2 regions of the Sorangium sp. So ce204 genome follow, and region 2 is predicted to be linked to the other one. Evidence: predicted binding sites of a transcription regulator. Region 2 holds the regulator's gene; the other holds the start of a gene.
What was found. The regulator HrcA, encoded in region 2, represses chaperone genes, less so after heat shock. The targets are predictions, from matches to a motif close to GNTAGCACTCNCCNNNGGNGAGTGCTANC.

Region 1 (3,761 bases), 4.7 Mb from region 2:
CGATCACAGAGAACCCTAGGTTCCTCAGGTGACGCGCAACGAGGCTCAACATCGCCGGTTCGTCTTCGGCCACCAGCACACGGGGCGGCATCGTGCTCGCGGAAGGCATCGTGGATGCGGATGAGAGTACGTGCGCGCGAACCGGTCAAGAGAGAACGAGAGCGCGCGGCCGCGGCGAGCGCGCTTCACCGTCCCCGCCCGTCCCCGCCCGTCCCCGTCCTCCCGAGCGACCCCGAGCGTTCGGGAGGATGCGCTCACGCGGCGCGCGCGAGGGCGATCTTTTCCGTCTGCCCCGCCGCATAGAAGCGTCGCAGCGCCGCGAGCAGCTCGGCATGTCGCCCGTGGCGGGCAAACTCGGACTCGAGTCGGCCCGCGAACCGCGCCGCCAGATCGTTCGCGATCCGGTAGCGATCACCGGTCTCCGTGCCCGGTGGATCCATGAAGGTGACCCGCTCGAAGAGATGGGCGCGGATCCGCGCGGCGCGCTCGGGCTCGAAGCGCCCCGCCCCCGGTGGGGCCGCCTCGTGGCGGCGCCGGAGCGGCGGGCCTGGCGGCTCGACCTCGTCCGCCAGATCGCCATGAACGAGCAGCACGTATTTGTCGACCTCGGCCTGGAGCTCGAGCTCGAGCTGGGTCGCCGGCAGCTCCCTGCGGGCCCGCTCGGCCACATAGAGGAAGTGGCTCACGCCCTCGACGATCTGGCAGATCTCGTCGAACGTCCGCTCTCGCCCCCGCGTGATCGCCCGGCGGGGCAGGTGCAGCGCGATCTCGATATCCCCGTCGGCGTGCCGGATCAGCAGCGCCTCGCGTGCGCTCCCGTCCGTCAGCCGGATGAAATCGTCGACCGCGGGCGCGTCATCGAGCGCATACGTGCGCGCCAGGTGCTGCTGGATCCGGGACGGGAAGGTCGCCCCCTGCATCAGTTGAGCCCGCCCGTACCACGGCTCGGCACGAGCCCTCGTGCCCCGAGCTCATCCGCGAGGCGGCTCGATCCCGTACGAACCCAGCGCTCGTACAGCCGGAGCACCGAGCGCTCGTCCCGAGCCCCCGACGCGAGCGTACCGTCGGCCACATCGTTCAGGACGCTCACGAACCGCTCGAATTTCTCAGCCATCTCCGAAAGAACATCGGGCCCCTGGCCGACGCGCGCATTGAGGCGCAGCATAGCGGCCGCATGGTGGTAGGCGGTCGACCCGACCCCGACCACGTAGCCGCGATCGACCCCCTTCAGCTCGATGTGGCCGCCGAAGAAGCCGACCACGTAGAGCACGCTGTCTCCCAGGTTACGCAGCCGCTGGAAACGCTCGGCTCCGGAGGCTTCCAGCGCGTCGCGCAGAAGAAAGGTCAGGGGCTGGTTGAAGGCAGACTCGGCATGCTCGTCCGGGTGAGCAAAAGCACAGAGCAGACCGACGAGGTAGCTCGACGCCGCCTCGGTGGCAGCGACGTTCCGAACTCGGAGCGCCTCGTCCACAACCTCCTGGAAATAGCGGGTCATGCTCGGGGAGAGAGAGATCGCTTGGCTCACAGCGGCACCTCACTTATGCGGGTGCCCTGGATACCGACGTAACCCGGGCCACCGCGCGCTCAGGTCAACCAGACACGTCCTGACGGCCTCCCTCGGGCTGGAGGCCCTGAGGGCATCGCGTCACTGTGCTGCCGCAGCTTTGCCCTCATAAGGGCATTTTAGCCGAGGGGCTCCGCCGGGCCCAGCCTTGCGCAACGCACCTTCCCCTGCGATCTCCAGAACTTACAGCCACCTCCGCGCCTGGCTGCCAACGCGCAAAGTGCCGGCCTGGGGCCACTCTTGACACCCTCCAGGGGGTGGCTATCTTCCGCGCGCTCGCTAGCACTCGCCACAGGTGAGTGCTAGCAAAGTGCCCAGACTGCAATCGTAGGGGGCCTTCCGGCGCGCTCCGTTGCGCCGGCTGGGTCCGCCGTTCGTGGGACGCGGCGCTCGTCCCCGGAGGACTTGCAAAGATGAAGATTCGACCGCTCCAGGACCGCGTGATCGTTCAGCGCGTGAAGGAAGAAGAGAAGACCAAGGGAGGTCTCTACATTCCCGACACCGCGAAAGAGAAGCCGATCGAGGGGACCGTCGTCGCCGTCGGCAACGGCAAGGTCGCCGAGGACGGTACCGTGCGGAAGCTCGACGTCAAGGAGGGCGATCGCGTCCTCTTCGGCAAGTACTCGGGCACCGAGGTCAAGATCGACGGCGAGGAGCACCTCATCCTCCGCGAGGACGACATCCTCGGCGTGATCGAGAAGTGACGCGGGCGACAGAAGGAACTTAGGAGAGACACCATGGCAGCCAAGGAAATCATCTACAACGAGTCCGCCCGCAGCATGATCCTCGCGGGGGTCAACGCCCTCGCCGACGCGGTCAAGGTCACCCTCGGCCCGAAGGGGCGCAACGTCGTCATCGAGAAGAGCTTCGGCTCGCCGACGGTCACCAAGGACGGCGTGACGGTCGCCAAGGAGATCGAGCTCGAGAACCGCTTCGAGAACATGGGCGCCCAGATGGTCCGCGAGGTCGCCTCGAAGACGAGCGACATCGCCGGCGACGGGACGACCACCGCGACGGTGCTCGCCCAGGCGATCTACCGCGAGGGCTCCAAGCTCGTCGCGGCCGGGCACAACCCGATGGAGATCAAGCGCGGCATCGACAAGGCGGTCGAGGCGATCGTCGAGCACCTCCGCAGCTCCGCCAAGCAGACCAAGGACGCGAAGGAGATCGCGCAGGTCGGCACGATCAGCGCGAACGGCGACGAGACGATCGGCAAGCTCCTCGCCGACGCCATGGAGAAGGTCGGCAAGGAGGGCGTGATCACGGTCGAGGAGGCCAAGAGCGCCGACACGACCCTCGACGTGGTCGAGGGCATGCAGTTCGACCGCGGCTATCTCTCGCCGTACTTCGTGACCGATCCCGAGGCCATGAAGGCGAACCTCGAGGACTGCTACATCCTCATCTCGGAGAAGAAGATCTCCAACATGAAGGACCTGCTCCCGGTGCTCGAGGCGATCGCCAAGAGCCAGAAGCAGCTCCTCATCATCGCCGAGGACGTCGAGGGCGAGGCGCTCGCGACCCTCGTCGTGAACAAGCTCCGCGGCACGCTGCACTGCGCGGCCGTCAAGGCGCCGGGCTTCGGTGACCGCCGCAAGGAGATGCTGAAGGACATCGCCACCCTGACGGACGGCCAGGTGATCGCGGAGGAGCTCGGCCTCAAGCTCGAGAACGTCACGATCAGCGATCTCGGCCGCGCGAAGACGGTCCTCATCGACAAGGACAACACCACGATCGTCGGCGGCCAGGGCAAGAAGGACAAGATCAAGGCCCGGCAGCAGGAGATCCGCGCTCAGATCGAGAACACGACGAGCGACTACGACCGCGAGAAGCTCCAGGAGCGGCTCGCGAAGCTCGTGGGCGGCGTCGCGGTCGTCAAGGTCGGCGCCGCGACCGAGACCGAGATGAAGGAGAAGAAGGCCCGCGTCGAGGACGCGCTCCACGCGACCCGCGCGGCCGTCGAGGAGGGCATCGTCCCGGGCGGCGGCGTGGCGCTCATCCGCGCGCAGAGCTCGCTCGAGAAGCTCAAGGTCAACGACGAGCAGCGGTTCGGCGTGAACATCATCCGCCGCGCCATCGAGGAGCCCCTCCGCCAGATCTCGGCCAACGCCGGGGAAGAGGGCTCGATCGTCGTGCAGAAGGTGCGCGACGGCAAGGACTCGTACGGCTACAACGCGGCGTCGGGCGACTACGGCAACCT
Region 2 (3,761 bases):
GCGGCAGGGGCCGCAGCGGCGGCGGCGGGCTTCGCTTCGCCGCGCGACGCCAGCAGCTTCTTGACCTTGTCGATCATCTGCTGGGTGTCGAACGGCTTGTCCATGTGATCGTCCGCTTGCGCGCCCGATCCCTTCGCGGGGTCGAACGGGTTCTGCTTGGACGACAGGATCAGGACGGGCGTCGCCGGTGAGGCCTGCTTGATCGCCTTGCACAGCTCGTAGCCGTTCTTCGGCTCGAGCGTGACGTCGGCGATCACCAGGTCGGGTTTATCGCTCTTGAGCTTCTGCAGCGCAGCGTCGGCGCTGCTCGCCGTCACGACGCGGAAATCCTGACCCGCAAAGGTGATTTCGAGCACTTTGCGCATGGTCACGCTGTCGTCTACGGCGAGAAGGGTGCTGGCCACGAACGGGTCTCCTCTCAGATGGCGAGAAAGCGATGACGGCTCTGGATATCTTCGGCCCCCGTCGCGCGATGTGTCAACATTCGCGGTGTAATTCGCCCCCGCGGGCCCCGCGGAGGCGCGTTTTTCCGCGCCGGTAGAGCCCGGTCCCACGCTGGTGGGCGGAGCCGAGGCGCCCCGGTGAGCTCTACATGCGTCCGCTCCGACCCGCCACTCCGCCGAGCCACGAAGACAAATCCGCCGAAACGACCGGCGTCCACCCGGCCGCCCAGGTGCGGCCTCCGCAGGATGGCCGCTGGACGGTGCCCGCCGAGCTGGATCGGCGCCCGCTGGACGGGGCCGTCCGTGCGCTGGCCGAGGTCTCGTGGTCCGACGCGCGCCGGTTGATCGAGACCGGCAAGGTGCTGGTCGGGAGCGCGGTGGCGACGAGCGCCCGCCGGCGGGTGCTCGGCGGGGAGCTGATCGAGGTCCGCCTGCACGCGCCGAGGCCCGAGACGGTGCGGCGGCGCAAGCTCGAGGGCGAGCTCGTGGTCTACGCGGACGCGAGCGTCGTCGTGGTGAACAAGCCCGCCGGGGTGAGCACCATCCCGTACGGCGACGAGGCCCCCGCGGAGCAGGCCGCGACCCTCGACGCGCTGGTGCGCGAGGTGCTGGCCAGGCGCGACCGCCTGCGCGGGCGCGCGCCGCTCGGCGTTGTGCAGCGCCTCGACAAGGGGACGAGCGGGCTGCTGGTCTTCGCGCGGACGCTCGCCGCGAAGAAGCACCTCGCGCAGCAGCTCCGCGTCCGCGCGATGCACCGGCAGTACCTGGCGCTCGCGCACGGCGCCGTCCCGCGCGGCACCTACCGCAGCTACCTCGTCGAGGATCGGGGCGACGGGCTGCGCGGCTCGGCGCGAGACGGGCGGCGCGAGGGGCAGCTCGCGGTGACGCACGTGGAGCCGATCGAGGTGCTCCGAGGGCCGCCGGAGGGGGCCGGCGCCGGGGGCGTGACGCTCGTCGCATGCCGGCTCGAGACGGGACGCACGCACCAGATCCGCATCCACCTCGCGGAGGCCGGGCACCCGCTCGTCGGCGAGACCGTCTACGTGCGGAATTACCGAGGCACGAGGGTCCCGGCCGCGCGGCTGATGCTCCACGCGGCCGAGCTCGGCTTCGACCACCCGGCCGACGACCGGCCGATGCGCTTCCAGGCGCCGCCGCCCCCGGACTTCGACGACGTGCTCGAGCGGCTCCGCGCGCCGCAGCGGAAGGGCGCTACTTGACCTTGCCGCGGACCTCGGTCATCGCCGCGGCCGTGGCGTCGACGAGCGGCATGACCTTCGCGTAGTCCATCCGCGTCGGGCCGAGCACGCCCACGGTCCCGGCGACGCGGCCGTTCTCCATGTACGGCGCGGCGACGAGGCTGAGCTGGCCTCCGCCAAGGTCGCCCGCCTCGCTGCCGACGAACACGGTGACCTCGCCCGCGCCGGCGGCGAGCGTCCGGTCGAGCAGATCGACGAGCTCCTCGCGCTCCTCGAGCGCCTTCATCAGCTTCTTGAGCCGGTCGACGTCGGCGTACTCGGGCAGATCGATCAGGCGGTTCTGCCCCTCGATGACGACCTCGCTCCGCGGGGTCACGTCGGCCGTCGCCTTGCTGCCGAGCTCGAAGGCGCGGCGCCTCAGCGCGTCGATCTGGAGGCGCTCGTCCGCGAGGCGGCGGGCGAACAGGTCCCGGATCTCGCCCAGGGTGCGCCCCTCGATGACGTCGGTGAGCAGGTTGTGGATCCGGGTGAGCTCGCCCTCGTTGATCGTCTCGTCGGCCGAGATGAAGCGGTTCGCGACCGAGCCGTCGGTGAAGACGAGCACCGCGAGCAGCTGCCCGGGCTTGGTCGGGATGAAGCGCAGCTGGGCGAGGGCGCGGAGCTCCGCCCGCGGCGCCGCGACGACCGCCGCGGCGCCGGACAGCTCCGAGAGGTAGCGCCCGGTCTCGCGGAGCGGATCGTTCGCCCCCGCGTAGATCTCGGTGAACCTGGCGCTCAGCTCGGCCTGCTGCTCGGGCGACAGCGACCGGAGCTCGACGAGCGCGTCGATGAACAGCCGGAGCGCGCGGTCGGTCGGGATCCGCCCGGCAGAGGTGTGCGGCTGGTGGAGGTACCCGGCCTCCTCGAGGTCGGCGAGCACGTTGCGGATCGACGCAGCCGAGAGATCCAGCCCGTACTTCCGGGCGAGCGTCCTGCTGCCAACTGGGTCGCCCGTTGCAATGAACTCGGTGACCGCGGCGAAAAGGATCTTTCGAGCTCGGTTGGAAAGATCACCCATGTCAGTTGCATGCAGCGTACAAGCGCGCCGCCGTGGCTACCTGGACAGGGACCGCCCGGACCGGGAAGCCATGCGGGCCGGACCTTCGCTCCCGTACGTCAAGCTGCGCGTGCGGGCGCTTGACCCACGGACACGCATGCGACCCATTTTGAGGGGATCGCGCGGCCCGGTCAAATGTCGCGGTAGGATCGGGCAGCAGCCACCCCGCGCACGGGGGGCCCCGCTCCGCCGGATGGCGGCGCGGCCGGCCACTCGGCCACCTCGATCATCTCGATCACCTCGATACACGTGCACGTGATCACTTGGCCCCCCGAGAGGGTCGGCCTGCCTTGCTTCGCACGAGGATGTACCGCAACGATGCCGCCTGCACGCCACGCCGCCGCTGCCTGCGCGCTCGCCCTCGCGCTCGGCCCCCTCGCCGCCGCGCCGAGCGCGCAGGGCAAGCCGAAGGTCAGGTACCACCAGGACTGGGCGAAGCACCCGTCGGCGCGCTACGCGGCCATGAGCGCGGAGCAATGCCGTGCGGCGCTCACGCAGCGGAAGATCGCGTTCCAGCCGGTGCAGCGCGCGCCGGGCGTGCTCGCTCCGGTGCGGTTGATGCAGGGGGTCGGCGGGGTCCTCTACCGGACGGCGCTGCCGGCCCATCAACGCGCGGGAAACCCGCACGACGTCTTCGACTGCCGCCTCGCGCTCGCGCTCTCGGACTTCAGCCGGATCCTCCGCGCGCACGACATCGACGAGGTGCTGATGTTCTCGGCCTGGCGGCCTCCGGCCAGGATGTGGCCCGAGGGCAGGCTCGCCACGAGGCACCCCGGCGGGCTCGCGATCGACCCCTACAGGTTCATCAAGGAGCGCGTCGGCGGCGGGTTCGCGGAGGACTGGCTCGAGGTGGAGCGCGACTTCGTCGGCAGGCGCGGCGCGCCGGTCTGCGGCGAGGGCGCCGGCCCGACCGGGCGGCCCCGCCGGGCCGGCAAGGGGGCGGGCAGCGGCCCTCCAGCGGACGCGGCGGCGCGAGAGCTGCGATCCATCGTGTGCGAGGCCCTGGACCAGCACATCTTCACG

Region 1: groES (co-chaperone GroES) is a predicted target of HrcA. The motif match lies at 1,843-1,871, and genes of this name have one in related genera.

What each region holds. Positions count from the first base shown of each region.
Region 1 is NZ_CP150317.1:8,687,732-8,691,492, forward strand. Features, by position in the region: gene WMF22_RS32355 (response regulator transcription factor) at 1-109, opposite strand, end outside; gene WMF22_RS32360 (hypothetical protein) at 255-920, opposite strand; gene WMF22_RS32365 (hypothetical protein) at 920-1,495, opposite strand; gene groES (co-chaperone GroES) at 1,978-2,268, shown strand; gene groL (chaperonin GroEL) at 2,302-3,761, shown strand, end outside.
Region 2 is NZ_CP150317.1:13,989-17,749, reverse strand. Features, by position in the region: gene WMF22_RS00060 (response regulator transcription factor) at 1-404, opposite strand, end outside; gene WMF22_RS00055 (RluA family pseudouridine synthase) at 704-1,663, shown strand; gene hrcA (heat-inducible transcriptional repressor HrcA) at 1,656-2,699, opposite strand; gene WMF22_RS00045 (hypothetical protein) at 3,057-3,761, shown strand, end outside.